DNA from 3 places in the Planifilum fulgidum genome. Region 1 is predicted to be linked to each of the others. Evidence: riboswitches for the same ligand, from Rfam matches in the RefSeq annotation. Region 1 holds a riboswitch; each other region holds the start of a gene.
The links. Region 1 has a riboswitch for thiamine pyrophosphate ahead of thiC (phosphomethylpyrimidine synthase ThiC). Riboswitches for the same ligand answer to the same signal wherever they lie in the genome.
Positions count from the first base shown of each region.

Region 1 (9,933 bases):
CGGAACAGGCCGATGCCCTCCGCTCCGTTCTTGAGGGCGGGCTCCACATCCTGCAGGTTGCCGATGTTGGCGAAGACTTCAATCCGCCGGCCGTCCGCCGTGACGGCATCCTCGCCGGCCCTTTTCACGGCTTCGATCCGCCGCTTTTCCTGCTCTTCGATCTGCTCGCGGGCTTTGCGCTCGGTGTCCGGATCGGGGCGAAGCGTCACCTTGCCCGCCTCCCCGTCGACGATGAGCAGGTCTCCCTCACGGATCTGCTCGATGGCCCCACCCAGGCCCAACACCGCAGGAATCCCCAGGGTTCGGGCCATGATGGCGGCATGGGCCGTCCGGCTCCCCTTGGCCGTCACCATCGCCGCAATCCCCGCGGGAAATTGCGCCGTGTCGGAGGGGGCCAGCTCCTCCGCCACCACGACGCTTCCCGGCTCGATCAGGGAGGGATCGAAGGGCTCCTCGCCGGAAAGGTTCAGCAACAGACGGTCGCCGACATCCCGGATGTCATCGGCGCGGGCCTGCATGTACTCATCGGGAAGGGCGGCCAGCATGGACTGCATTTCGTCCGTCACCGCCGCGCACACGGCTTCGGCGTTTTTCTTCTGATCGCGGATGCGGTTTTTCATTTCGCCCACATAGGCGGGATCATCCAGGAAAGCCAGGTGCGCGTCGAAAATGGCCGCTTCCGCTTCCCCCATGCGCTCCTCCGTCGCTCGGCGCAACCGTCCGATCTGCTCCTTCGTCCGATCAACCGCCCGTTCCAGGCGGGCGATCTCCTGCTCCGAATCCTCCACCGACTTCTCCTCGACGCGAGGGCGAACCTTTCTCCAGCGCACCGCCTGCCCCAGGGCCAAACCGGGCGCGGCACCCACACCGGTGAACTGTTCCATCCTCATGACACCCCTTCTTTAATCGCTGGACTTTGGCGTTCATGACTGAATGTTACGGGGTTGCGATCCGTTTTGCAATGACTGAATCACTTCTTCGGGGGAAGAAATCTCCAAAAGCCGCCGGCGGAACGATTCGTCGATCAGCTTTCGGGACAGGGCCGCCAGAATCTGCAAGTGTTCGTTTCCTTCCTTTTCTTTCGGAACGGCGATCAAAAAGATCAACCGCGCCTGTTCTTCCTTCCCCGGTTCCCAGCGGATCGGCCGCGTCAGGCGGGCGAAGGCGACGGCCGGCTCCTTCACCCCCCGAGACTTGCCGTGGGGAATGGCCACATCGAAACCGATCGCGGTCGACCCCATCTTTTCCCTCTCGAAAACGTCCGCCAGATACTGCTCCTTGTCGCTCAGAATCCCGCTTCTGTCCAGGATCCCGGCCAAGGCGCGAATCACTTCCTCCCTCGATTCACCTTCCATGTCCAGCCGGATCCATTCCGGACGAATCAGGTCATTGATTTCCATCGCCAACCTCCTGTGCCACAACATTTTTCTTCAGCAGGGAGACGAGAAGGGCCGTCACCACCGTGCCCGCCGCGATGGCCAGGAGGAAGCCCGCGAGATTTCCCACCGCGTGCGGGATCGGCAGCACGAAGACCCCGCCGTGCGGAGCGCGCAGGGTGCAGCCGAGCCCCATCGCCAGCGCCCCGGTGACGGCGGAACCGACGACGATGGAGGGGATGACGCGGAAAGGATCCGCCGCCGCAAAGGGAATCGCTCCCTCCGTGATGAAGGACAGCCCGAGAATTCCCGCCGCCTTTCCGGCTTCCCGCTCTTCCCAGGTGAACTTCCGGCGGGCAATCCGGGTGGCCAGCCACAAGCCCAGGGGAGGGGTCATCCCGGCGGCCATCACCGCGGCCATCGGCCCGTAAATCTCATTCCCCAAAAGGCCGACGCCGAAGGTGTATGCCGCCTTGTTCACCGGTCCCCCCATGTCAAAGGCCATCATCGCCCCGAGCAAAAGACCCATCAGGACCGCGTTGGCCGTTCCCAGGGACTTTAGCCACGCCGTCAGGGAATCCATCACGCCCTTTACCGGCGTGCCAATGACGTAAATCATCAACAGGCCCACGACGAGGGTGGCGAGGAAGGGAATCAGAAGGATCGGTTTCAATCCTTCCAGGGATTTGGGAAGGCGAATCTTCTCCTTCATCCACTTTGCCACATATCCCGCCAAAAATCCGGCGACAATTCCTCCCAGAAAACCGGAACCGGTGCTGGAGGCCAACATCCCTCCGACCATCCCGGGCGCCAGTCCCGCCTTGTCCGCGATGGAATAGGCGATGTATCCCGCGAGGACCGGAACCATCAGGGCGAAGGCGCTCTCTCCGCCGATCTTCATCAGATTGGCGGCAAGGGACCCTTCCTCCTCCGCCGCGTGGATGCCGAAGGTGAAGGACAGCGCAATGATCAGCCCGCCTGCCACCACCAGGGGAATCATGAAGGAAACCCCGTTCATCAAATGTTTGTAGGGACCGCTCCGTTTCTGCTCCCGTTCCTTTTTCACGGCCTTCACCCGGTCTTCGTAGGATGCGGCCGGTTTGGACAAGGCCTCTTCGATCAGGCGTTCCGCGTTCTTGATCGCATCCCCCAGGGAGGAGCGGATCACGGTTTTTCCCTGAAAGCGGTCTTCCTCCGCGTCGACGTCCGACGAAAGGATCACGGCGTGGGCTTCGCGAATCTCCTCTTCGGTCAACCGGTTTTCCACACCGGACGCTCCCCGGGTTTCCACCTTGATGCTGACTCCCAACTTTTCCGCCGCCTTTGAAAGGGACTCCGCCGCCATGTAGGTGTGGGCGATTCCGGTCGGGCATCCGGTGACAGCCACCAATTTTTTCATTTTACTGCCCCCTTTCCTTTAGCAGGAGATCATCGACCGACAAGACAACTCTACCTGATCCAACAGCAAATGCGCTTCCTCCAGGGCGGCGAACTGGGTTCCCTCTTTGGAGGCCGTGGCGGAGGCGGCGGCCACGACAAAGCGGAGCGCCTCGTCCAGGGGCCACTTCCGCCGCTCTCCCAACACCAGCGCCGCCACCATCGCATCCCCCGCTCCCACCGTGCTGGAGACCGACACCCGCGGGGCCCGGGCCCGGATGGCCTTTCCTTCGGCGAAAAACCACGCTCCCTCGGCCCCCATCGACAGGGCGACCAGCCGTATCCCCCGGTCCAACAGCCCTTTTGCCGCCGCAAACCGGTCCTCCTCATCAGTCAGGGAGCGGCCGACCAGTCTCTCCAGCTCCGCCAGATTGGGCTTGACGGCATAGGGACCGCGCCGGACACCTTCCCTCAGGGCCTCCCCGTCCGCATCCAGATACACTTTCACGGAACGGCGTTTGGCCCGGTCGATCAAGATTCCGTAAAAGTCCTCCGGCGCTCCCGGAGGAAGACTTCCCGACAGCACCGCGATCTCCGCCCGTTCGATCGCGGCATCGTACACGTCCAGAAAGCGGGCGATCGCCTCCTCGTCGACCGGATCTCCCGGCTCGTTGATGTCCGTCACCCGGTCGTCCGCTTCCTCGACGATTTTCAGATTGGTTCGGGTTTCCGCATCCAGTTCGACGAAACGGTGTTCAATCCCCCATTCCTCCAGCCGCCTCAGGATCCACCGGCCGTGGTATCCTCCGACCCACCCGATGGCCAGGGGAGTTTCCCCCCACAGCTTCAGGGCGCGGGCCACGTTGATCCCTTTTCCGCCGGGATCCCGGCGAACCCGCCCCGCCCGGTTCAGATCCCCCGGCCTGAGCCTGGGAAGGTGGATCGTCTTGTCCACGGCGGGATTGAGGGTAACGGTTACAATTTTGCCCATGCTGCCGACTCCTTTTCACGCGCGAATGACTTGAACGCCTTGTTCCTTGATCCGCTGAAGAATCTCAGCGGGCGCCTTCTGGTCCGTAATCAGGATATCCACCGAGGACAGCGGAGCCACCTTGGCGAAGGAAACCCGACTGATCTTGCTGCGGTCGCAGAGCAGTATCACTTCCTTCGCCGCGCGAATCATCGCTTTCTTCACCTGGGCTTCCAGCAGGTGGGGCGTGCTGATTCCCTCTTCCGGATCCAGGGCGTTGGTTCCCAAAAAGGTTTTGTCCACCTTGATCATCCTCAGGGTATGTTCCGCGATCGGCCCCACCATCGACTCGATGCCCCGCCGCAACATGCCGCCGGTGCTGATCAGCTCCAGATGCTCCATCCCCTGCAATTCCTGAAGGATGTGATTGGAATTGGTCACCACGGTGAGGCGGGAAAACCGGCCGAGCAACCGGGCCAGTTGATAGGTGGTGGTTCCCGAATCCAACAGGATCGTTTCCCCGTCCCGGATCAGATCGGCGGCCTTTTCCGCTATGCGCTGTTTCTCCTGGGCGAATTGATCCTTTTTCTCCTGGACGCTGGGTTCAAACCCCACCCGCTCCCGGGGAATGGCTCCCCCGTGGGTGCGCTGAATCCGATGGGCTTCCTCCAATTCCTTCAGGTCCCGGCGCACCGTCGCCTCGGACACCCGGAAGACCTCGCTCAATTCCGCCACGGTGGCTCGTTTGCGCTCGTAAATGTACTCCATCATGCGCCTCTGTCGTTCCTCGGCGAAAATCTCTCCTCCCCCCTCTCCGGTTGATCTACTTTGATTATATTTGATTGATTATGATCGTTTCAAATGAAATTTGTTTGAATCCGTGCTTGGTTGCTTTTATTTTGCCAAAAGAAAAACCGGCACATCCCGTGCCGGCCGGTTTCACCCCCTGATCCGGGAAGTCGGAAATGTTCCGCGCCCGCCGAAGGCGCCCGGAGAACCACCGAATCCGCCCTTTACGCCGAGGCGATCCGGGCGGCGGAAGGCCGCGCCACCCTTCAGGCTCCGACAAGACGCGGCGGGCCGGGTCAGTACCCCTTTTCCCGCCGCTCGGCGATCAAGCCTGCCCTGCGGGAACGGGAACGATGATTGGCAAAAGTCTGCATCATTTCATACCAAGCGGCCACCGTCCCTTCCGGCACGTTGGCCGTCAACAGTTTTTTGGGTCCCATCCGGCGACAAGTGCCCGACTCCATCAGCAGCAGGTCATCCGCACATTCCGCCCAGCGGAGATCCCGGGTGGCGACCAAAATGATCCGGTGAGGCGCGAGGCGGCGCAATTCCCGCCACAAAAGCCGTTTTCCCCAGTGGTCCAGCCCCGCCGTGGGCTCGTCCAGCAGCGCGATCAACGGATCCCGGAGCAACATCTCAACCAGCAACACCCGCTTCACCATTTCCCCCGGGATGGCGGAAAGGGAGGCGCGCCGGACGGCGGCCAATCCCCATTCGGCGATCAGCTCGGCGACGCGCCTCCTGGGATAGGGCAATTGGCTGAGCTGGGCGCGGTATAAGAGATATTTTTCGAGAGAGATGGAATGGTTCATCCGGCGCATGGGCGGAATGTATATCATGCGGGATTTCAAATTTCCCAGGGCGGAGGTGCCCGCGGCGGCCGCGCGTCCCCGGGACCAGATCACCGTTTCGCCGTCCTCCAACTGGTAGGTGATTCGCCCGTCGTCAGGGACCTGCAGGGCGGCGGTAAGCTGCAACAGCGTGCTTTTTCCGGAGCCTTCGGGACCGAGAATCGCAGTGATGCCTTTCCTCGCGGCGGCGGTAAAATCGAGAAGGCCGATTCGGCGTGACCGCGGATGGTTTTTGGAAGCATAAACCTTGTTGAGATGAGACCACTCAATCCGCAAGGACTTTCATCCTTTCATCCGATGCACCTATCATTAAGGATACCCGAAAACCCGGGCAGAAAGAAGGGTCTTTTCCAATCTCTTGATCCATCGGATAAATCCGCCTCCCCCCGCATTTGGCTAAGATTCGGACGGTTAAATCTCTTTTAACCGTGTTCAATAATTTTAAAGGGCCGCAGCGGTCGTTTCGGCTGATTGACCCGTTGCGGGGGATGTGATACTTTCGAAGCGACAACCGCATATCCAACGGGAGCTTGGGGAAAGCCAGGCTGAGAGGGCGGGGGATCTGCCGCCGACCGTTGAACCTGATCTGGGTAATGCCAGCGCAGGGATGGAGACAAGGGGGCCCGGCGCCCTTTTCGGGGCGGTGCGGGTTCCGTTCGCCGCATGCCTGCGGGCATGCGGTTTTTTCTTGGAATGGTTTTTAAATCCGACGGCATTTCCGTTCAATCCAGAAGATGAAGAAACGGTGCATCATCTCTCCGAACCGAATCCGACGGACCCCTTCTCCCTTCTCAAGCCCCTTCCGTTGGTGTGCGCCAAACCGTTCAAAAGAAGGAGGAGGAGAAGGAATGTCCAACGACTTCCGCTTTCCGGCGAGCAAAAAGGTGTACATCCAGGGATCCCGGCCGGACATCCGCGTGCCCATGCGCGAAATCCGGCTTTCACCGACCACCGGCCGGTTCGGGGAAAGGGAAAACCCTCCGGTCCGTGTCTACGACACCAGCGGCCCCTGGACCGATCCGGATGTGGAGACCGACGTCAGGAAGGGACTGCCCCCGCTCCGGCGCCGGTGGATCGAAAGGCGCGGAGATGTGGAGGAATACGAGGGAAGGCAACCGCAACCGATTGACGACGGGTATTCTTCGAAGTCCGAAAGTCCCTCTCAACCGTACCCCGGACTCAAGCGCCGACCGCTCCGGGCCAAACCGGGGCGCGCCGTGACACAGATGCATTACGCCCGCCGGGGGATCATCACTCCGGAGATGGAATTCGTGGCCATCCGGGAAAACGTCAGCCCCGAATTCGTTCGGGAAGAGGTGGCCCGGGGGCGGGCGATCATTCCGGCCAACATCAACCATCCCGAAAGCGAGCCGATGATCATCGGGAAAAATTTTCTCGTCAAGATCAACGCCAACATCGGAAACTCCGCCGTCTCCTCCTCCATCGAGGAAGAAGTGGAAAAAATGCGGTGGGCCACCTTCTGGGGTGCCGACACGGTCATGGACCTGTCGACGGGAAAAAACATCCACACCACCCGCGAATGGATCATCCGCAACTCGCCGGTCCCCGTGGGCACCGTCCCCATTTATCAGGCCCTGGAAAAGGTGGGGGGCAAACCGGAGGAGTTGACCTGGGAAATTTACCGGGACACCCTGATCGAACAGGCGGAACAGGGCGTGGATTACTTCACCATCCACGCCGGCGTCCTGCTCCGGTACATCCCGCTGACCGCCAACCGGGTGACCGGCATCGTCTCCCGGGGCGGTTCCATCATGGCCGCCTGGTGTCTGGCCCACCACCAGGAGAATTTCCTCTACACCCATTTCCGGGAGATCTGCGAAATCCTGCGGACATACGACATCGCCATCTCCCTGGGGGACGGCCTGCGGCCCGGTTCCATCGCCGACGCCAATGACGAGGCGCAGTTCGCCGAATTGAAAACCCTCGGGGAACTGACGAAAATCGCCTGGGAATACGATGTGCAGGTGATGGTCGAGGGACCCGGCCACATTCCGATGCACAAAATCCGGGAAAATGTGGAGATTCAGCAAAAAATCTGCCACGAAGCGCCCTTCTACACCCTCGGCCCCCTCACCACGGACATCGCCCCGGGTTACGACCACATCACCTCCGCCATCGGCGCGGCGATGATCGGCTGGTACGGCACCGCCATGCTCTGTTACGTCACGCCGAAGGAACACCTCGGGCTGCCCAACAAGGAAGATGTGAAGGAAGGGGTCATCGCCTACAAAATCGCCGCTCATGCCGCGGATCTGGCCAAGGGGCATCCCGGCGCCCAGCTTCGCGACGACGCCTTGTCCAAAGCCCGTTTTGAATTCCGCTGGACGGACCAATTCAATCTGTCCCTCGATCCGGAAAGAGCCAGGGCCTATCACGATGAAACCCTGCCGGCGGAACCGGCGAAAACCGCCCACTTCTGCTCCATGTGCGGCCCCAAGTTCTGCAGCATGCGCATCTCGCAGGACCTCCGGGAATACGCCGCGAAAAAGGGGCTCACCCTCGAAGAAGCCGTGGAAACCGGCTTGAAGGAAAAGGCCAAAGAGTTCCGCGAGACGGGCTCTCGCCTCTACCGGTGACAAACGGGAATCTCTCCGGGACGGGGGCAGTCCCCCGTCCCTTCAATTTGCGATTGTCTGCGGAAGTTTCACGCTCTTCCGCGGAAAACCAAAAAAATGTCTTGACATATCGGTCTTCCTTTTCATAATATGTTAATGAGGAATGACAACATCATATCTTCCAAGGGGAGTAGCCGTACACAACAAAGTCGTCAGTTCGGGACTCCTGTCCCCGGCTTTGTTGGCAACGGGAACCCGTTGTTGGCAAGACCTTTACTCGTGGCAGTGAAGGTCTTTTATTTATTTTTAAGCCCGGGTCAATTTCCCGAATCAAAAGGAGTGGTACTTTCCAATGGAATGGCTTTCGCTGGATTTTTTCATCGCACTTTTCTCCATCGTCATTATCGATCTGGTTCTGGCAGGTGACAATGCCATCGTCATCGGAATGGCCGCCCGAAACTTGCCGAAGAAACAACAGAAACAAGCCATCCTCTGGGGAACCGCAGGGGCCATCGCCGTCCGTTCCCTTGCGACGATCTTCGTCGTCTGGATCCTGAAAATTCCCGGCCTTCTGCTGATCGGCGGCATACTCCTCATCTGGATCGCCTACAGATTGCTCGTGGAGAAAAAGGGAGATCATGACTCGGTTCAGGCCGGCACCACCCTCGGGGCCGCCATCCGCACCATCATCATCGCCGACACCGTGATGAGCCTCGACAACGTGCTGGCGGTGGCCGGCGCGGCTCACGGAAGCTTCATCCTGGTCGTCCTCGGGCTTTTGATCAGCGTGCCGATCATCATCTGGGGAAGCAGTCTGTTCATCAAATTGGCGGACCGTTTCCCGATCATCATTTACCTCGGCGGGGGAGTGCTCGCTTGGACCTCCGCCAAGATGATCACCGACGAAAAACTGCTTCAGCAATGGATGGATGAGCCCCTGTTGAAATGGGGAATCATCATCCTGATCGTCGCCGGCGTCCTGGCTGCGGGAACCATGAAAAACCGGAAGGCGGCCGCCACCGAAGACGCGGCTTGATGCATAGATTTCCGTCTCGTACAAGCCCACTCGGACCCCCATGTTCATCATATGATATGGAGCGACGGAGGGGTGTGCCCCTGTTTGCGCCGGGAAAGCGGCGGACAGTGGAACACCCCTCTCCGCTCCTTTCTGCATTTTTTAAAAATTGCCGGAAAGGATGTCCGTCCATGAGCGCGAATAACCGGGCAGCGTATCTGTTGCTGCTGGCGGTGACCGTGATCTGGGGCTATACGTGGGTGGCCCAGAAGCTCGGCCTCCACTACATGGGCCCCTTTTCCTTTTCCGTATTTCGTTTCGGCCTCGGCTCCCTCATCCTCATCGGACTCATCTTGCTGAAAAGAAACCCTTCCGTCACCGCCAGGGATCTTCCCGCCCTGCTTCTGCTGGGTCTTATGATGACCACCGCCACTTTTTCCTTTTGGATGGTCGGCATGCGTCACGTGTCCGCGGGAACCGCGGCGCTGATCGCCTACACGATGCCCATGTGGACGATGCTTCTCGCCCACCGGTTCCTGGATGAACCCCTGACCGTCCAAAAAGGAGCGGGACTTGTGGCCGGTCTGGGGGGACTCGCCCTGATCGCCGGCCCTTCGGCGGCCTCGGGACAGGATCTGCTCGGCGCCTTCCTCGTTCTCTTGGGCTCCATCTCCTGGGCCGCCAGCAACGTGCTGACCAAGGCGCGCTTTTCCAACCGCGACATGCTGGCGGTCACGGGCATCCAGATGTTTTTCGGGGCCGCCGGGCTGTTCCTCCTCACCCTGTTCTTCGAACCGTCCCCGCTTCCAAAGCGGTGGACAACGGAGCTGATCGCCCTCATCCTCTTCACCGGCATTCTGGCCTCCGCCTTCAGCTTCTTCGCGTGGTTTTACGCCCTCTCCCGCCTTCCGGCCGGAAAGACCGCCTTCTCGGTGCTGCTCGTCCCCGTCTTCGCCCTGCTGTTCGACTGGCTTCAGAT
Region 1 covers NZ_FOOK01000046.1:2,712-12,644, forward strand. The annotation lists gene ptsP (phosphoenolpyruvate--protein phosphotransferase) at 1-890, opposite strand, end outside; gene BM063_RS16305 (PTS sugar transporter subunit IIA) at 924-1,400, opposite strand; gene BM063_RS16310 (PTS fructose transporter subunit IIC) at 1,387-2,775, opposite strand; gene pfkB (1-phosphofructokinase) at 2,794-3,744, opposite strand; gene BM063_RS16320 (DeoR/GlpR family DNA-binding transcription regulator) at 3,760-4,494, opposite strand; gene BM063_RS16325 (ATP-binding cassette domain-containing protein) at 4,809-5,639, opposite strand; TPP riboswitch at 5,876-5,988, shown strand; gene thiC (phosphomethylpyrimidine synthase ThiC) at 6,212-7,960, shown strand; gene BM063_RS16335 (TerC family protein) at 8,292-8,975, shown strand; gene BM063_RS16340 (DMT family transporter) at 9,146-9,933, shown strand, end outside.

Region 2 (9,933 bases), on a different contig from region 1:
TCCTCCACCACCAGCGCATCCTGCCGGTAGCGGAAGCTGTCTCCCTTCACCGCTTGCACGCGCAGCCGGGATGCCTTCGACCGCAATCCGTCCACGGCGATCGCCTCCGGGGAGGAAAAATGGGATAAAAAACACCATTCTCACAATTAACAATATACAAAGCGAAAAAAAGGTTCAACACGGATCCCGATCAGGAATCTTGTCCAAAGAGGGAGAAACGGATGGAAGCGGAAAGGATACGGCAAAACGGCGAAGATTGACCATCGAAAGATCCTTTTGGGCGACGGAGAACCGATTTCAGGAAAAACGCCGTTTTTTGTAGATGAAGGGGGGGAATTCCGTTGCTGGATGCCTTGCGCTTGATCAATCGGCACGGTGGGGCGATTTGGTTGTTTACCACATTGGGAGAAGGAATTCTGTTGGCGGTGTGGGCGGCGGGTCTCGCCGCCGTCTGGCTGATGGCGGATCCTTCGCCGGAGCTGGTACATAAGGTGTTGGCCGCCGTCTATTTCCCGGACCATCCCGAAGAACTCTTTGACCGGATCCCGGAGAAAATCCTGGGAGCTTCGCCGAAGACGATGGCGCTGCCCGCGACGATGGCCCTTTTTTTGGCGGCTTCCATTCTCTTTTCGGTCACGGGGATGTTGGGGCTGATCCGGCAGGCGGCTGTGGAAGGTCGCCTCTCCTTTGCCGACTTTTTCTCCTTTGGTTTTCGTTATTTCTTCCGGATGTCCGCATTGGTCCTGATCCTGGCGGGAATGCTGATGGGTCTCGGTTGGCTGTTTTTTCGGCTTAATTCCCTGGTGGACTCCCAAATCGCCTATTGGATTGCGATTTGGGGGATGGGGGGCGTGGTCGGCCTTTATTTGCTCGCCTGTTTTTCCTTCGCGCAGACGGTGATGTTGGTGGAACGGACGGGGGTGGTCCGCACCCTGGGCAGCGTGTTCCGCCTCCTTGGGAAGCGGCCCGCAAGGGCGGTTTTCATCCTGCTGGGCGCCTGGCTGTCCGCGGGTGCGGGAGTCGCGTTGCTCGGGTTTGTCTCCGCCTTCCCGTGGCTGATTCTGCAGTTTTTTCCGAATGGGACCATCGCGGCGATGGTGGGGAGCTTTTTCGGCCTGCTGATGCTCTTTACCTTTCACGCCTTTCCCGTCACGCTCTACATGGGAACCCTGATCCTGGCTTATGTGAAGATGAGGGAGGAGTTGTTCCCCGCCAGGAAGGGGGAAGAATCTCTTCCGCCTCAGCAGGCGATTTGGAGCGGGAGGTGAAGGGGGGGCATCTTGAGAGGTGAAAGCGGCCGCGGATGTTTTTCGCTCCGCGGCCTTCAGGCGGTGGCTCGGCAATGGGATTTACCGGATAGGGGAAGGTTGAACTTTGGCCACCTGCGAATGGAGATCCATCGGCTGATCCAGCCGGTCATCGATGGTGATCTGGGTGACCACCCGGTCCGCTCCGTGATTAAGCGGCGTCCGGTGGATTTCGACGGCCACGTTCATCAATTGATCGATATTTCCTTCGATCACCGTGGCCGTCGGCGTCACCTGGTAGGGGAGCCCGTGCTGATCGATGACGCGGCACACTTCCCGGATCACGCTGCTGAAGCTGGATGATTCCGTTCCCACGGGCACAATGCTGATTTCCATCAAAGGCATCGACATCCCTCCTTAACCGTAGTTTGAATTGCGTTGACAGGGAATATGTAGGGACGGCGAATCGGCCCTGGCGCTTGCCGGGTCGATTTTTTGCGGCGGGGGTTTTCCTCATGAAGTCGCCGGGACTCACCCATACTAGGATTTAAGGGCTGAGTTTTTGACAGGTGGGTGAGAGGATGTCCGATATGGAATTGTTGAAGGAGCTGACCCTCGCCCGGGGGGTTTCCGGTTACGAAGGGGAAGTGCGCCACATCATGCTGCGGGAACTGAAGCGGATCTCCGCCAAGATAGTGACGGATCACATCGGCAGCGTCTTCGGGGAAAAGGAGGGAACCTCCCCCTCTCCCCGCATCCTGTTGGCGGGCCATATGGACGAGGTCGGGTTTATGGTGAAGGAAATCACGAAGGAGGGATACCTGCGGTTTGCCACGCTGGGCGGCTGGTGGGATCAGGTGCTTCTGTCCCAGCGGGTGTCCGTCGTGACGGAAAAGCGGACCTTCACCGGGGTGATCGGCTCCAAACCGCCCCATATCTTGACGCCGGAGGAGCGGAAAAAAGTGTACCCCATCCGGGAGATGTACGTGGACATCGGAGCGAAAAGCGATGAACAGGTCAAGGAGTGGGGCATTCGTGTCGGCGATCCGATCGTGCCGGTCTGTCCCTTTGAAATCCTTCCGGACAGGGACACGATTCTGGCGAAGGCCCTGGACAACCGGGTCGGTTGCTACATGGCGATTCAAGTCCTGAAGGAACTTGCGAAAGCGGATCATCCCAACACGGTGATCGCGGGGGCGACGGTCCAGGAGGAGGTGGGGCTGCGGGGGGCGGTCACGTCTCCCCATGCGGTGGAGCCGGACATCGCCTTTGTGCTCGACGTGGGGGTCGCCGAAGACGGCCCCGGCAGCGAAAAAGGCAGCAAACCGCGCCTCGGAGGGGGGCCGCTCATCACCTTTCTCGATGCCACGATGATCCCCCATCTGCGCCTCCGCGATCGGGTGATGGAGATCGCGGAAGAATTGAACATTCCGGTCCAGGTGGAAACGATGAGCGGGGGAGGGACCGATGCGGGGAAGATTCACCTGTTCCGAAGGGGGGTTCCGTCCCTGGTGGTGGGGGTGGCCGCCCGATACATCCACAGCCACGTCTCCATGGTTTCCAGAAGCGACGTCCAGCAGGCGGTGCGGCTTTTGGTGGAAGTGATTCGGCGAATGGACCGTGCGTCGGTGAAGAACATGGTCCGGTTTGTCGAGGAGGCGTAGCGCATGCCGGGACGAAACGCGGACGGTGTTCCGGAAAGGGGCCGGAGGGCTCCTTTCTTTTTCTTTCAGGACATATTATAATAGCAACGAAGGTTTCGGCCGGTTTTCGAGGATGCCGGGTTTTCAGGAGGGGGAGCGAGCGTGGAGCCCAGGGATCGGTTTTTCAATCATGTGGCAAAGCAACTGTCCGCCTTGCCGCCGGAAACGGTTTCATCGCTGATCGATCAGGCTGGCGGTCCGGGGCGGGTTGTTTTGGTGTTTGTGGATATCTTGAAGGGCTTTTGCGAGAAGGGGCCTTTGGCCAGCGAACGGGTTGCCGGGATGGTGAAGCCGGTCAAGGCTTTGGCGGAGGCCCTGTTGAAAAGGGGAGTGCCCGGCGAAAACCTGGTTTTTCTCAATGACGCCCATCCCGAGGATGCCGTGGAATTTTCCGCCTTTCCCCCGCATTGCGTCCGGGGCACGGACGAAGCGGAGGTGGTGGATGAACTCAAGCCGCTCCTCGGGCGGGACGGTGTCCGGGTGTTCCGCAAAAACGCGACCAGCGGCCTGTTCGGCAGGGACGAAGGAGGGGAGCGCTTCTTCGAATATCTGGAGAAGCGCTTTGCGGAAGGGCCGGTCACCTTTGTCGTCGTGGGGGATTGTACGGACCTGTGCATTTACCAGAACGCCATGGGCATCCGCCTTCTGGCCAACGAGCACAACGCCCGCGTCCGGGTGATCGTTCCCCTGGAGCACGTCCGAACCTACGACGTGCCGGTGGAGGTTTCCGAGAAGACGGGAGCGCCCGCCCACGACGGAGATGTGATGGACCAGCTGTTTGCCTATCATATGCTGTTGAACGGCATCGAGGTCGTCCGAACGGTGGAAGACCGGTAGAGGCAGTGGTTTTGGAATTCGATGAAGGATGGTGTTTGGATGCGGACCGAAGAGATGCTCCTCAATGTGGGGCCCCAACACCCCAGCACGCACGGTGTGTTCCGGATCTTGCTCAAGATCGACGGGGAGATCATCCGCGAAGCCACCCCGGTGATCGGATACCTGCACCGGGGAACGGAGAAGCTGGCGGAAAACCTGAACTATACGCAGATCATCCCCTACACGGACCGGATGGACTACCTGTCGGCGATGATCAACAATTACGCCGTGGTCCACGCCGTGGAAACCCTGATGGGTCTGGAGATTCCCGAACGCGCCGAATATCTGAGGGTCATCGTGATGGAACTGAACCGGATCGCCAGCCATCTGGTCTGGTTCGGCACCTATCTTCTGGACATCGGCGCGATGAGTCCCTTCCTGTACGCCTTCCAGGATCGGGAGAAGATCATCGATCTGTTCAACGAGATATCCGGCGCCCGCCTCACATACAATTACATGAGGGTCGGAGGTGTCAAATGGGATGCTCCCGAAGGGTGGCTGGACAAGGTGCGCAATCTGGTTTCCTACCTGCGGGAGCGTCACGAAGAATATCTCGAACTGGTGGGGGGCAACGAAATCTTCATCAACCGGACCAAAGGAGTCGGCAAATACGACGCAAAAACCGCCGTCCAGTACGGATTGTCCGGTCCGTGCCTCCGTTGCACGGGAATTCAGCGGGATTTGAGGAAGGATCAGCCCTATTCGATCTATGACCGGTTCGATTTTGATGTTCCCATTGCCACCGAGGGGGACTGTTACGATCGCTTCCAGGTCCGGATGGAGGAAATCCGTCAATCCCTGCGGATCATCGAACAGGCGGTGGAGCAGATCCCCGAAGGGCCGATCATGGCGAAAGTGCCGCGGTTGATCCGCCCGCCGGAAGGGGAAGTGTACACGGCGGTGGAAAACCCCCGGGGAGAGCTGGGCGTTCACCTGATCAGCAAAGGGAAAGCCAATCCCTGGCGGATCCATTGGCGCCGGCCGTCCTTCCACAATCTGCAGATTTTGCCCCAGCTGTTGGAAGGGGAAAACATCGCCAACTTGATCGCCATCCTCGGTGCGGTGGATATCGTGCTCGGTGACGTTGACGGTTGAGAAGCGGAAGCGGTTCCCGTCCCCTTGATGAGGCTGGAACCGCTTTTCACAAGCGCGGTCTGAACTTGATCAAAAACGGGGTTAACTGAATGGAACAGACATGGGCCGAGTTTTTGTTGCAGTACGGATATATCGGGATTGTCTTCTTTCTGATCCTGGGAATCGCCGGCATTCCTCTTCCCGATGAAATCTTCATGACCTTCATCGGGTATCTTTCGTCGGAGGGGAAATTGAATCTGTATCTCACTTACATCAGCGCCCTTTCCGGCTCCGTCGGCGGAATCACCCTCAGCTACGTACTGGGAACGCGTTTCGGCTATCCTCTCCTGAAGCGATACGGAAGCAAACTCTTCATCACGCGGAGAAGGCTCCGGATCACTCAGTTTCTGTTCCGGAAATACGGCAACTGGGTATTGTTTTTTGGCTACTTCATCCCGGGAGTCCGTCATTTGACCGCCTATTTGGCCGGGATATCCAGACTTTCTTACGCCCGGTTCGGTTTGTACGCCTACTGCGGGGCGGTGGTCTGGTGCGCCACCTTCATCGGATTGGGGTATGTGCTGGGTTCCAGCTGGGAACTGGTGTTTCATTTCCTTAACCGTCTCGGGCCGGTGTTTCTGTTGGTCCTGATCCTGGCGGGAGGGTTTCTCGCCTGGTATTGCTGGTCGATAAGCCAGAACCGGGCCGGGTCCTCCCGCCCCAAATGATGAAGGGAGGCTTTCGGAAAATCGCGCCCCCTCTTCCGGAAGGGCGGATGCGGGATGCGATTTGACGCCCTTTGCGGGGGACTGCTAGAATAATAGAAAAACGTGAAAGGAGTCCACTGGGGGTGCACCTGTACGGTGCTGAGAGGGGTTTGCGCCCCAACCCTTTGAACTTGACCTGGGTAATACCAGCGCAAGGAATGTGGCGGTTGCGTGCGTTGCCGGTATCCACCAGGATACCGGTTTTTTGCAGGAAAGGGGGAGACGGGAATCGGAGCCAGACTTCATCTCGTCACCGGGGACCGCCACTTGCCGGACCACATTGTGGCCGTTGTCGAAAAGGTCCGGCCGTGGGTGGACCAGGTCCACCTGCGGTGGAAAAGCCGGACCGCCCGGGAGATGTATCGCTTGGGGAGCAGGCTTTTGGAGCGAGGGCTTTTGACTTCAGGACAGCTGGTCGTTCATGATCGGCTGGATGTGGCCATGGCGCTTGGTTGCGGCATCCATTTGCCGGAAGCGGGTCTGCCGGTGGATCGGGTGCGGGAAATCGTCGGTTGCCGGCATCGGGTGGGGGTGTCGGTTCATTCGGTCCGGGCCGCGGAACAGGCGGCCGCCCTGGGGGCGGACTACCTGATGTTCGGCCATGTATTTTCCACTCCGTCCAAGCCGGGGATTCCACCGAAGGGGCTTGAACTGCTTTCCCGGGTGGTTCGGGCCGTGAAGGTTCCGGTTCTGGCCATCGGTGGGATCAACGCGGAGCGGATTCCCCGGGTGATGGAGACGGGTTGTGCGGGGGTGGCCGTCCTTTCCGCTCTGATGGACAGTCCGAATCCCGAAGGGGCGGCCCGTCGAATGAGGGCACGGCTGGATCGCCTATCGTGACCATCCGGAGTGCGCCGGAGAGGAGAAAAAAGGGGGGCTACAGGTTGCATGAGCGGGATGTGGTGGTGATCGGAGGTGGTGTGATCGGCTGTTCCATCGCATACTATCTGGCCAAGCGGGGAGCGCGGGTCACCGTCCTGGAGCGGGATCTGATCGGCTCCCACTCCTCGTCCGCCGCCGCGGGGATATTGGGAGCCCAGGTGGAGATGGCCGAACCGGGGCCGTTGAGCGAGCTGTGCGTGAAGAGCCGGTCCATGTTTCCCGATTTGGCTTCGGAGCTGTATCGTCTGACCGGCATCGACATCGAATTGATCCGGACGGGCGTGTTGCGGATCGCCTGGACCCGGGAAGAGGCCGAGGCGCTTTATAAGCGGGGGGTTTGGCAGCGCGAACGCGGCGGGACGGCGGACTGGTGGGACAGGGATCGGGTTCGGAGCGTGGAACCGGCGGTGTCCGACCGGATCGAAGGGGCGCTGTACATCCCCGGGGATTCCCATGTTTCCTCTTCCCGGTTGACCCGGGCCTTTTCCTATGCGGCAGAGCTGCTCGGGGCCGAACTGATCGAGCGGTGTGAAGTGACTGCCTTGCGCGCCGGAAAGGACCGGATTGAAAGGGTGGAGTCGGACCGGGGGACGTTTCAGGCGGAGCACGTGGTGCTGGCGGCGGGGGCCTGGAGCGCCGCGCTGGCGGGGAAATTGGGATTGCGATTGCCGGTGGTTCCGGTCAAGGGGGAATCCCTGGCGGTATATCCCCGAAGGGCGCTCTTTGAAAGGACGCTGTTTGCGGAGGGATGCTACCTGGTCCCCAAAGCGGACGGCAAGGTGATCGTGGGGGCGACGGAGCGGGCCGGCGATTTTACCGAATGGGTGACGATGGACGCCATTCAGAAACTGACCTCGGAAGCGGTCCGGCTGGTCCCGGAATTGGCGGACAGCACGTTTATCCGCGCCTGGTCCAGCGTCCGTCCCGGGTCCGTCGACGGCCTTCCCTTTATCGGGAAGTTTGAACCCTACCGCAATCTGTTTGTCGCCACCGGCCATTTCCGCAACGGCATTTTGCTCAGTCCCGTCACCGGCCAGGGGATTGCCGAAATGATCGCGGGAGAGGAAGTTCCGGATCTGAAACCCTTTTCGCCCAATCGCCTGTCGCAGCCGTAAACATTCCGGCTGCCCGTGAAAGGGGGAGAGATTATTCGCATCCGCGTGAATGGAAAAGAGATGGAACTGCCCGAGGAAGTCCGAACCGTCTCCGGACTTTTGGAACACCTGGGGGTGGAAAAAAGGATCGTTGTGGTGGAGCGGAACCGACAGATCCTGGAAAGGGAAGAGCATGACTCGACTCCCCTTGCCGAAGGGGATTCCATCGAGATCGTTCATTTTGTCGGAGGGGGTTAAAGCGTGCTGAAGATCGGGAAATACACCTTCCGTTCCCGGCTTTTTTTGGGAACCGGGAAGTTTCCGTCGCTGGACATTCAGCAGGCTGCCGTGGAAGCTTCGGGGGCGGAGGTGCTCACCTTTGCCGTTCGCCGGTTGAACATCAGCGATCCGAATCAGCCCAACTTCTTGGAGCGGCTGGATCTCAGCAAATACACCCTGCTCCCCAACACGGCGGGGGCCACCAGCGTGGAGGAGGCCCTGCGAATCGCCCGGCTGGCCCGGGCCTCCAAACTGTGCGACATGATCAAGGTGGAAATTATCGGGGATCCCAAAACCCTGCTGCCCGATCCCGTCGCCACCCTGGAGGCGACACGGATTCTGGTGGAGGAGGGATTCACCGTTCTGCCCTACACCTCCGACGATCCGATCCTGGCCAAGCGGTTGGAGGAAGCGGGGGCCCACGCCATCATGCCCGGCGGGTCCCCGATCGGATCCGGGCTGGGACTGCTCAATCCCCACTATTTGAGCCTGATCATCGAACAGGCGAAGGTCCCCGTCATTGTCGACGCGGGGATCGGATCCCCGGCGGACGTGGTTCAGGCGATGGAGCTGGGAGCGGACGGGGTGCTGCTGAACACCGCCGTATCCCGGGCGAAGGATCCGGTGAAGATGGCCCGGGCGATGAGATGGGCCGTCGAAGCGGGGAGATTGGGTTTCGAGGCGGGAAGGATTCCCAGGAGGCGTTATGCTTCGGCCAGCAGTCCCCAGGAGGGATTGGTGGGCTCCTGAGACAGCGGTGTGAAGCTTCCGCCGGAACAGGGGCGCCCTGGGGTGCCCCTTGCGTTTTCATCGGGAAAGGTTTTTCCGCCGGGGATCCGGCCGGTAGCGGGAGATGTTGAGGAGTATTCCCAGGGAAGCCATGTTGATGAGCAGGGACGATCCGCCGTAGCTGATCAGGGGAAGGGGAATGCCCGTCACGGGAAGGATCGCCGTCACCACGGCCAGATTGAGCAGGGCTTGGATGGCGATGGAGCTGACCAGGCCGATGCCGAGCAGGGTTCCGAACGGATCCGGGACGATCAGGGAGGCGCGAATGCCCCGCAAAATCACAGCCACAAAGAGGAGGATCAGGAAGAGGCACCCAAAAAAGCCCAGTTCCTCGGCAATGATGGCAAAGATGAAGTCGGTGTGCGCCTCGGGCAGATAGGCCAATTTTTGGATCCCGTTTCCCAGTCCCCGGCCGGCCAAACCTCCGGGACCGATGGCATAAAGGGATTGGATGATCTGGTATCCCGTGTCGTTGGGATCCTTCCAAGGGTCGTAGGCCGCTTCCAGGCGCTCGATCCGGTAATCCGCCAGATAGAGGACCATGATCAACACAGGCACCGATACCAGCCCCAGCAGCAGCAAGTGGCGGATCCGCGCGCCGGCGCAGAAAATCACCACCATGCAAGAGGCCAGGATGATGATCGTGGCGCTGTAATGGGGTTCGATCATGATCAAGAAGCAGACCAGTCCGATCACAATCAGCGGGGGAAGCAACCCCCGCGCGAAGTTGTCCAGATGGGGCTGCTTTTTTGTCATGATCGAGGCGGTGTAGATGATCATCCCCAGTTTTGTCAGCTCCGAGGGCTGAATCGTCAGCGGGCCGATCTGAATCCAGCGGGAAGCGCCGTTGGCCTCGACGCCGATGAAGGGAACGAACACCATCACCAGCAGGATCAAACAGGCCAGCAAAATCCATCCGACATAGCGCCGATAAAGGGTGAACGGGATGTTGGCGAACGTGAAAAACAGAACCAAACCCAAGCCGGCCCACGTCAGCTGCCGCTTAAAAAAATAGTAACTGTCGTTGAACTCGGTCCATCCCTCATAGTAGCTGGCGCTGAACACCATCACCAGCCCGAATCCCAACAGGACAAACGTGAAGAACATCAGCCAGAAATCCGGTTTGCCGCGAACCATTTCCCCATCCCCTCAACCGTCAAATGCAATTCATCTCAAATGATAACACACGGCTTCTTCGGAAACATCCATGAAATTCCTCCAA
Region 2 covers NZ_FOOK01000002.1:93,320-103,252, reverse strand. The annotation lists gene fdhD (formate dehydrogenase accessory sulfurtransferase FdhD) at 1-95, opposite strand, end outside; gene BM063_RS01520 (hypothetical protein) at 342-1,268, shown strand; gene BM063_RS01515 (MTH1187 family thiamine-binding protein) at 1,350-1,652, opposite strand; gene BM063_RS01510 (M42 family metallopeptidase) at 1,838-2,911, shown strand; gene BM063_RS01505 (cysteine hydrolase family protein) at 3,053-3,787, shown strand; gene BM063_RS01500 (NADH-quinone oxidoreductase subunit D) at 3,827-4,921, shown strand; gene BM063_RS01495 (DedA family protein) at 5,011-5,628, shown strand; TPP riboswitch at 5,737-5,843, shown strand; gene BM063_RS01490 (thiamine phosphate synthase) at 5,839-6,507, shown strand; gene thiO (glycine oxidase ThiO) at 6,552-7,664, shown strand; gene thiS (sulfur carrier protein ThiS) at 7,698-7,901, shown strand; gene BM063_RS01475 (thiazole synthase) at 7,905-8,672, shown strand; gene ftsW (putative lipid II flippase FtsW) at 8,730-9,848, opposite strand.
Region 2: linked by a shared signal. The riboswitch ahead of BM063_RS01490 (thiamine phosphate synthase) and the one ahead of thiC (phosphomethylpyrimidine synthase ThiC) in region 1 are both predicted to bind thiamine pyrophosphate.

Region 3 (9,933 bases), on a different contig from region 1:
GGGGCCTACAGCGCCTTCGCCAATGACGGAAAGATCATCGAGCCCCACACCATCCGCAAGATTGAGGCTTGGGACGGGGACGAGGTGAAACCGAAAAAGGAACCGGAACAGCGGAAAGTGTTCAGTCCGCAGACGGCCCGGATCATGACGAAGATCCTGAAGTTTGTCGTCGAGGGAGGAACGGGGCAGAACGCCCGGATCCCCGGCTGGGAAGTGGCCGGAAAGACGGGAACGACCCAGAACTACAAGGAAGCGTGGTTCGTCGGTTACACCCCGCGCTACGTCATGGCCACCATGGTCTACAACGACAAGGGCAGCCGGGTCCAACTGAGCGGCGGCGATTATCCGGCGCGGATCTTCCACAAAGTGATGTCCGAGATCCATGCCGGACTCAAGCCGAAATCCTTCGAGGGGCCCACCAAGAAAGGACCTTCCACTCCCGAAAGCGACGGACCGTCCTGGAATCCAGGACCGGAAAAACCCCACACCCCCGGACCGGGCACGCAACCGCCCGATTCCCGGCCGCAACCGAATCCCGGCAGAGGTAACAACGGCGGCGACAACACTTCCCCGCCCCCCCACCCAGGCGGTAACAACGGTGAAGGCGGCGGGAACCCCGGTGGCGGCGGAAATGGCGGCGGCGAAACCGGCGGCGGGAATCCCGGTGGCGGCGGAAATGGCGGCGGCAGCGGCGGCGAAACCGGCGGCGGAGATGGCGGCGGAAACACCGGAGGCGGCGGTGGAAACGGCATTGGGGAAAACTGAGGAGAAACGGCGGGGATGCATCCCCGCCCGCCCGTAAAGGCCTGAAAAGGAAAAACGCTTCACCGCCGTCGGAAACCGCCCTCGCATACAAGAAGGGACCGATTTTCCCGCCGCTCCCTGGCGGTGGGCGCTGCAAATCGGTCCCATCCGATCATCCGGCCCCGATGCGGGCCTTCTTTTTTTGCTTCAAAACCCAGAAGCCCCCACCCCGAGAGCCCAAAGGGGCTTCTCCCTTTCCCTTTTCGGCATTACGGAAAAAACCAAAAATAGTCCCATGGCAATGAAACAGCAATCGCATCCGAAATGCGGACGCTTCTTGCGGACCTCCGCTTCCTCGCTTCAACCGGAAAGGCTCTGATAAAGGGCCTCGATCTTCTTTTGGCGCGTGATCCGGTCTTCCACGATGAAATTGATCAGGTCAAACAGCCGCATCGCCGTCGCCTGGTCATCCTTTGAATCCAATTGCCCCGGGGAGACCGCTTCGTTTCCGATCACCCGGGAATGCTCCAACGCCTTTTGCACAACCGCCGGCAAACCCTTTTCAACGAGGGAGGCGACGGCCTCATCCAGGCTTTTCCCCGTTTCGCCCAACTCTTTCATCAGCCGTTGCAAGGCCAGACGAAGCAAAGCCGAAGCGCCCCGGGGAGACTTGGATACAATCGACGCCGCCTCCAGATAAAACTCCTTCACCGCTTCCGGCATTTCATCGTGGGGGGGTGGGCCCTGGAGGATGTCGGGATGCAAAATGCGGCCTTCACCCTTCTTGATCTCTATCCACACCGACTCGTTTTTGCAATGATGGCACACGCACCGCCACAACCGGTTTTTTGCATTGATGCTGAACCAGTTCTGCTCGGCCAGCACATGGCAGTACATGCAATGAAACCGCTTTGATTGAAAGGCCGGCGGGTAATATGTGTTCATCCAGAGACACCTCCTTTTTCTATTAGTTTAGCGCGAGAAAAAACCGAAGCAAAACTTATTGCTTTTTTGTGAAATAAAATCCCAACCGGACGGCCATCCGCTCATCTCCTCCCCCATCCCGTCGCCTCTTCACGACAACCGACCGGAAAGCCCGAACCTCGTCCCGGGAAAGCGACCATCCTGAGGCAAAGGAAACGGCCTCTGTGAAATACAGAGACCGTTTCACGGGAGTTCAGCCGTTTCATCCGGCGTCCCGGTGCTACTTCAGATGGTTGCATATCTGTCTTTCGCGTCACCGTGTGGTAATAGCAAATGGAACGGACACGGGCGGCAGGATCGGGATCGTTCACAGGCGTGTCGGTGTGGTGGACGACGAGATGGATGACTTTATCATATTCCCGCGGCCACTTTTCCGTACCGTTTGAATTGTAGCGAAGCGATTCATCCGCTCCCCACTCGGCACGGCTGACAACGTCGGGTTTATCCAAGAAGGCCGCCTTTGCCCTTTTGACTTAACATGAACCTACTATAATATGGTAAAATCGTATCGCATCACAATGCAAGTTAGGGTGGCTAACATGAGGGAGCCGATTTTCTACCTCTTCAACTCCATCAGCCACACCCGAGGCGGGGGAACCCGCAACGTGCTCGCCAGAGCCAAGCTTCTTCGCGAAAAAAGGAATTGTCAAATATCCATTCTCACTCTCAACTTCAATCCCAACTATGACTTTATTCGAAGAGAAATGATCCGTTTAAACCTCCTCCATCCCGATATCCCCGTTCTCAACCTGTTTGAATACCTCTCCCACAAGACAAACGACGATTTTCAGACCGTCGCGGCGGACGATGCTCCTATGATCGATCATCCCGCGGAAGAAGAAGGATTCGACCTTGAACCCGACCCGGAGACAAACGGCTATTACCTGTATCAAAACGGCAAACTCGTCAAATATAAAGAGTATGATGCCGACGGGCGGTTAAGCTTCATCGACCACTTCGATGAAAACCGGGTTCTTCTCCGCCGTGAACACTTCGACATGAAAGGTCGCATCAGACAGATCGTCGATTATGAACGGGACACCGCCAATCCCCGACAAAAGCGGTTCCTGGATGAGGCGGGACGCTGTTTTCTGGAGTACCGGTACAACCCGAAAACCAAAAAGTGCATCCAGGTGAACTGGTTTGACCGGGACGGGGCCCTCATCGACACCTTCCCGAACGTCCTGGCGCTGAAGCTCCATTGGCTTCACAAAATCGCCGACCGGTATCCGAAGGCGATCTTTCAAACGGATGTCTCAAAGAAAAATACGGATTATATCCTTCTCAAGATGAATCATCCCCATGTCGTCAAAATCAAGATGTTTCATTCCCTTCATCTGCAAGAACCCTACACCTACGGTGCGCCGTTAAAAGAGGTCCACGGAACGGTTTTGGAAAAAGTGGATCAGTTTGATGCCGTCATCTTTACCACCGACCTCCAGAAAAAAGATGTCGAGCGCCAATTCGGCCCTCGATCCACCTTCCACGTCATTCCCCACTGCGCTCCCAGGATTCAACCGAGGCCGGACGTGGAGAGGGAGCCCTTCACTTGCGTTTACGTGGGAAGATTTGTGAAGCTGAAAAACGTGGATCACGCCATACGGGCTTTCAAACGGGTTGTGAAAAAGGTTCCGCAAGCAAAATTGGAAATTTGGGGCCACGGACCGGAGGAAAAAGACTACCAAAAACTGATCCGGAATTTGGAACTGGAGCAGCACGTCAAAGTTTGCGGCATCACGCAAGACGCCATCGGTGTGTTTTCAAGGGCGGCCTTTTCCGTATTGCCCTCTTCCGAGGAGGCTTTCGGGCTGTCCATCATCGAGAGCAAGATGGTCGGCACCCCCGTAATCGCTTACGACGTGAACTACGGTCCCAGGACCATTATCCGCAACGGAGTGGACGGGCTTCTGGTGAAACCCGGCGATATCGACGGACTGGCCGATGCCATGGTGAAACTGTTCACCGATCCGGGGCTGAGAGAATCCCTGGGACAGGAGGCCAGGAAAACCCCGGAGGTCCTCAGTGAAGACCGATATGTGGATCAGTGGATGCAAGTCTACGAATCGGCCCTCAGGCAGAGCGAGCAAAGGGTCCGGGTGAAGAAACCGATTTGCGCTGTCGACCAAATGGAATGGAACGGCCCCAGCGACATCCATATTGCCGGGTCCCTGACCTTTAAACAGGATCTTCAGGATGAACCTTCCTTGTCCTTGTATATTCGTGAGCGGTCCATGCCGATGGATGAATACTTCCCGCTCTCAACGGAACGGCTAGACGCAAACACCTTCTCCTTTCAGGGCGAATTCTCCACACGTCCCTTCGCCAGGGAGGGAACATGGGATTTGTACGTGAGCTGTTCCATTCGGAACCAACACCATTTCATCCGAATCCCCAAGGGAACGGTTTCCCTGCCGGAGCAAAGAATAATCTCAGATGCCCTTCTGAAGCCTTATGCCACAATCCACGGCAATATCAGCATCGAAGCGAAGCCATGCACGACAAAACCGAATTTCCGGGCGAAATTGACAAGGTGGAAACATTGGATATTGAAGAACATCCCGTCCATGAAGCTGAACTGAACAAACACGGCCACCGGGGAGAGATTACCCTGGTGCATTGTTTGGGGCCGTTTGAAGCAATTCGCCATCGAAGGGGTTAAACCGGGCTGTGGAACGGATCGGCCGCGCCGGGAGATTTCTTCCCTCAAACGCGCATTCAGACGACAAAAAAGGTGCCGCTATGCCGGCACCCGACCCAACAAATTTTCACTCAGCCGATGCGATGGTATCTGCCCCGTTTCTCTTCCTGTTTCCCTGTGCTCTTCATCCCACCGGTTGGCGTGTTTTTTCAGGATTTTCCTCAACCGCTTCATCTCCGTCCGGATTTCCTCCCGGGACACGCCCAAGTCGGTGGCCACTTCCAACCAGCTGCTCTTTTTCTTCATGGCCATCACTTTTCCCAGCGGCTTGCCGCTGATTTTGGACAGTACGGCCGCTTTCAACCATTCCCGGGGACGCACTTTTTCCTTTTTGATCATCGCCTCCAGTTTCTTCTCGTCCATCTTCAAATATTCGGCGATGCTCTTGGAAACCACCTCCGGGTGGTGGTCCAGCCAAATTCCCTTTCTCGCCGCCGCGGGAAGGATGCGATGCACCTCGCGCCGGAATTGCTCCGCATCCACGCCCAGATCCTCCGCCACAGAACGCCACGTTTTTTGCTCCGTCTTCTCCTCCAGCACCGCCCGCAGATCCCGGTTGCTCAGCTTGGCGATCGCCGCGGCGGGGAACAGGTCGCAGTGCTTCACCCCTTGATCGACCAATGCTGCCACCTCTTCGCGGGAGATGCCCAGATACTTCGCAATTCGCTCCTCCATCTCCCGCTTCGCCTCACCGGAGGGAGGTCGGGTGGAAAGGGGCCGGACCTGCCGGGTTTCACGATATGCGGCAGCTCCCTCCGCATCCTTTGCCGCCCAGGTTTCGACGCTCCACACGGCCCCCGCCAGGACCGCCAACATCGCTGCCGCTCCGATCAATCCTCGATGGATCACGCAAGTTCCCTCCTTTATTCCGCATCCGGTTAATTATGGTTTCCGCCATCGGAGAAAAATATCACGGGCCAGCAAGATAAACAGCCGAGAATTCGCTGATCCCGTACGGCCACGTACTTTTCGCCGTCTCCGGTTCGCAGCGAAAACGGGAGGGCACAACCGAACCTGCGATGTTTCCATCCATTTTCGCAAGATGATCCAATTTGGGAACTACGCCTCCATCTTGCCTGAAAAGATCAGGCAACTTGCGTAAGCCTGAATCCTGCGCATCCGGAAAAGTGAAGGCAACCGAAGTGATGTAACCGGCTGTCCTTTTGTATGCATCCGTTTTGCATGGAAGGGCTATTTCAAAACGAGAAGGAAACCCCGGTGCAAGCGCCGTTCCCGTTGATTTCGTCCTTCGGGGATCGTGCTGCAATCCCGCCTTTTTCTCAACTCATCCGGGCCGAACCGCCGAACTTCGATGGCATGGGCAATTCCACCCGTCATAAAAAGCGGGCAATCCATTTTTGGACTTATGATCATCACTGCATCCTTTAGAGCCGGCCGATGCGAAGCGCTCTCCGCGCGTTCCGCCTCGCGTCAAAGTGTCGCGGATCGCGGCCGAATTCTCATCCGTCGCCGGACGGATGCAGGCTGCCCCGCTCAACTCCGGCCGGTCAGCATCAGCATCGTTATGAAAAGGAGGCGAGCAACACCGGGTGGCAACATGTCCGCATGGTTCGGCCCTCCCTCTCTGGACAATCGGCCCGCGGGACCTTTCGATTTGCGAAAGCGGCCGCTTTCAACCAGACGGTCGTGTTAATCAACCGCGCCGAAAGATTCACCAGCTTCAGCCCGAGGTTTCTTGCCCGGACCACAACGAATCCGCTTGATCGGTGGGATGGACTGAAGAACATCCCCATTTCTATGAGACGGGAGGTAGCGGTTCGTGTACAGCCAATCCCCCTATATGTGCCGGGTGGAATGGGGACTGCGGGGAGCTAGGGAGGCCGCCGAACGGGGAGACATCACCGTCATTGTCGATGTCCTGAGTTTTTCCTCCACCGTCGTCACGGCGTTCCACTTCACGCCGTGGATCTTTCCCCACCGCCGGCCCGGGACGGACAAGCGGAACGGTTTGCGAAAAAACGAAAAGCCGCCCTCGTCGCGGACCGAAAAGAGGCCGCCGAACCGGGCGGCCCCTCCTTATCCCCCGTTTCCCTGAACGGAGCGGCGTGTTCCGCGGCCGCCGCAAAGGCGTCCGCCCTGTTGGTCGGTCCCTGCTCAACGTCTCGGCGGTTGACGACGCAGCCGAACGAATCCACGCCCAAACCGGCACCGACATCACGGTGGTACCGTGCGGTGTACAATGGGCGGATGCCCGAGAGGGTGAAAACCGCCTCCGTCCGGGAATCGAGGATGATTTGGGGCCGGGGCGATCCTGTCCCGGCTGAGAAGAAGCCTTTCACCGAAAGCCCGGGTCTTTATGGGAGCTTTTCGATCCGTGCGGAATTCCCTTGCCGAGTTGATCTGGGATTGCGCCGGCGGCAGGGAACTCCGCTTGCGCGGCTTTGCGGAAGATGTCCGTTTCTGCGCCCGAATGGATGCGTTCGGGGAGGTTCCCCTCCTTCAAGGCGACCGGTTTGTCGATGTGTCGCGGGCATGGAAACCGGATGGCGATCCCCCCGCCGCGGGGCGGGACTTCAAATGACCGTTTCCATTTCAATTCGAAAAAAGGAACACCGGTTGGCAGGGCGGAGCAAAATGGCCTTTTTGATCAGACCGGGAAAAATCCCCATGTGCACACGCATTGTCAACCCGCGGGACATGTGGTATGTTGTAGCTGAAACTGAATAGGCAACGGGGAGCTGGGGGAAGCCCGGCTGAGAGGGTGCCCGGATCGGCACCGACCCGCCGAACCTGATCTGGATAATGCCAGCGCAGGGAATTTGCCTCTTCCATCCGTTTGACGGGTGGAGAGTGCTCGTGGGCCATGCCGATCCAAAACCGGGTCGGCTTTTTTACGTTTTGGGAGGTGATCGGATGGCGAATGCCAACGTCAGCTTGCAGATATTGCCCCGGGGAAAAACCGATGAAGAAATCTACGCCTTGGTGGACAAGGCGATCGATGTGATCCGGGAATCGGGCGTCCGCTACGAGGTGGGACCCCTGGACACGACGATGGAGGGAGACTACGACGAGCTGATGGACGTGGTGAAGCGGGCCCAGGAGGCGGTGATCGCCGCGGGAAGCGATCGGGTGATCAGCATCGTCAAAATCGACTACAAGCCCTCCGGGCTCAACTGGGATGAAAAAGTGGGCAAATACCGGAAGGGGTGACCGGCGTGCCCATCCTTCCGTGGCAAAGGCACCTTCGCAGGATCGGACCGCCGGTGTCGATTCTCCTTCTCCTGCTGATCCTGTGGGAGGGAGGCGTCCGGCTCACCGGCGTGGAAAAATGGCTTCTTCCCGCCCCGACCGACATCCTGCGCACCCTGGCGGCGGACATGCCCCTCCTCCTCCGCCACACGGGACCGACGCTGCAGGAGGCGGCCCTCGGCTTCGCGGCGGGAATCGCCGCCGGGTGGCTGCTGGCGATGGTGATGGAGCTTTCTCCCTGGCTGAAGCGGGGGCTATATCCCCTCTTGGTCGGCACCCAGACGGTGCCGGTCATCGCCGTCGCTCCCCTGCTCATCCTCTGGTTCGGGTACGACCTGCTGCCCAAGGTCCTGGTCGTCGCCCTGGTCACCTTTTTCCCGGTGGTCGTCAGCACGGCGGACGGGCTCCGCTCGGCGGATCCGGACATGGTTCGGCTGCTTCGGTCCATGGGGGCCAGTTCCTGGCAGATCTTCCGCATGGTCCGCTTCCCTCACGCCCTGCCCGCCTTCTTTTCGGGGGTGAAAATCGCCGCCACCTACAGCGTCCTCGGGGCGGTAATCGCCGAGTGGCTGGGGGCCAATGTGGGCCTGGGCGTCTTCCTGGTCCGGGCGCAGCATTCCTTCGCCGCGGACCGGGTCTTCGTGGCCATCTTGGCCATCACTTTCTGGACCTGGCTCCTGTTTTTCCTGATCCGCCTGTTGGAACGGTTGGCGGTTCCCTGGAAACAAAGCCGAAACGACCAGTCGGCAAAATAATTTCAGCAAAAGGAGGGAAAAGCGGCTTTCCCGGCCTTTCTGCCGAAAAGCGCGCAACTTACGATGAAACGATGGAAAAGCATCCGCACCGCATCCATTCTCATGCTGGTCCTCACGCTGGTTTTGTCGGCGTGCGGCGGGACTTCCGACGAGAATTCCCCGTCCGGGGGCAAAAAGAAAGTCACCATCATGCTGGACTGGCTGCCCAACACCAACCACACGGGCCTGTACGTCGCCCAGAGCAAGGGCTATTTTGCCGAAGAGGGGCTGGAAGTGGAGATTGTCACCCCGGGCAAAACCTCGGCCAACGAACTGGTGGGTGCCGGCAAGGCCCCCTTCGGCATCAGCTCCCAGGAATATGTGACCCAGGCCCGGGCCCAGGGAGTGCCCATCGTGTCGATCGCGGCCATCCTGCAGCATAACACCTCGGGATTCGCCGCCCCCAAAGGGAAAAAGATCCGCTCGCCCAAGGATTTCGTCGGCAAAACCTACGGCGGGTGGGGAACGCCGATCGAGAACGCCTTCATCCAGACGGTGCTTGAGCTGGACGGCGTCAAAACAGACAACGTGGAAGACAAGGTGCGCATCGTCAACATCGGCCAGGCCGATTTCTTCACCGCCGTCAAGCGGGATATCGACTTTTCCTGGATCTACTACGGCTGGACGGGCATTGAGGCGGAGCTTCGGAAGGTTCCCCTGGACGTCATCTACCTGAAGGATCTGGACCCCGTCCTCGATTTCTACACGCCGACGATCATCACCAACGAAGAGATGATCCGGAAGGATCCGGATACCATCAAAAAGTTCCTGAAGGCGGTGAAAAAGGGATACGAATTTGCCATCGACCACCCCGAAGAAGCGGCCGACATCCTGATCGAGGCCGTTCCCGAATCGGATCCCAAATTGGTCCGGAAATCCCAGCAGTGGATCAGCAAACAGTATCGGGCCGATTCGCCGGCCTGGGGAGTGCAAAGGGAAGAAGTATGGGTCGATTTCACGAATTGGATGTGGAAACACAAGCTGATCGAGAAAAAGATCGACCCGGCCAAGGCTTTCACCAACGAATTCCTGCCCCAATGACGGCGGACGGACGATGGAGGAACACGCGATGAAAGTGCGCCTTCGCGACATCCATAAAACTTACCGCATTCCCGCGGGGGACCTCCCCGTCCTCCGGGGGATCGACCTGGACATCCGCTCCGGGGAATTCGTTTCCCTGATCGGCCCCAGCGGCTGCGGCAAAAGCACGATCTTCAACATTCTGAGCGGGCTGGAGGTGCCGGACCGGGGCACCGTCACCCTGGACGGAAGGGATGTGACCGGCCGCACCGGCCACGTCAGCTACATGATGCAGAAGGATTGCCTGCTTCCGTGGCGGACCGTGCTGGACAACGCCATCCTCGGGGCCGAGGTCCAGGGCCTATCCCGCCGGAAGGCCCGGGAGAAGGCCCGGGAACTTTTGCCCGTCTTCGGCCTGACGGATTTCGCCGATGAGTACCCCTCCCGCCTCTCCGGGGGCATGCGGCAGCGGGCCGCCCTCCT
Region 3 covers NZ_FOOK01000030.1:1,754-11,686, reverse strand. The annotation lists gene BM063_RS14025 (transglycosylase domain-containing protein) at 1-765, shown strand, start outside; gene BM063_RS14020 (DUF4145 domain-containing protein) at 1,105-1,689, opposite strand; gene BM063_RS14015 (glycosyltransferase) at 2,268-4,307, shown strand; gene BM063_RS14010 (hypothetical protein) at 4,466-5,275, opposite strand; gene BM063_RS18050 (hypothetical protein) at 6,207-6,482, shown strand; gene BM063_RS18045 (hypothetical protein) at 6,696-6,968, shown strand; TPP riboswitch at 7,109-7,223, shown strand; gene BM063_RS13995 (MTH1187 family thiamine-binding protein) at 7,301-7,597, shown strand; gene BM063_RS13990 (ABC transporter permease) at 7,603-8,391, shown strand; gene BM063_RS13985 (ABC transporter substrate-binding protein) at 8,455-9,471, shown strand; gene BM063_RS13980 (ABC transporter ATP-binding protein) at 9,500-9,933, shown strand, end outside.
Region 3: linked by a shared signal. The riboswitch ahead of BM063_RS13995 (MTH1187 family thiamine-binding protein) and the one ahead of thiC (phosphomethylpyrimidine synthase ThiC) in region 1 are both predicted to bind thiamine pyrophosphate.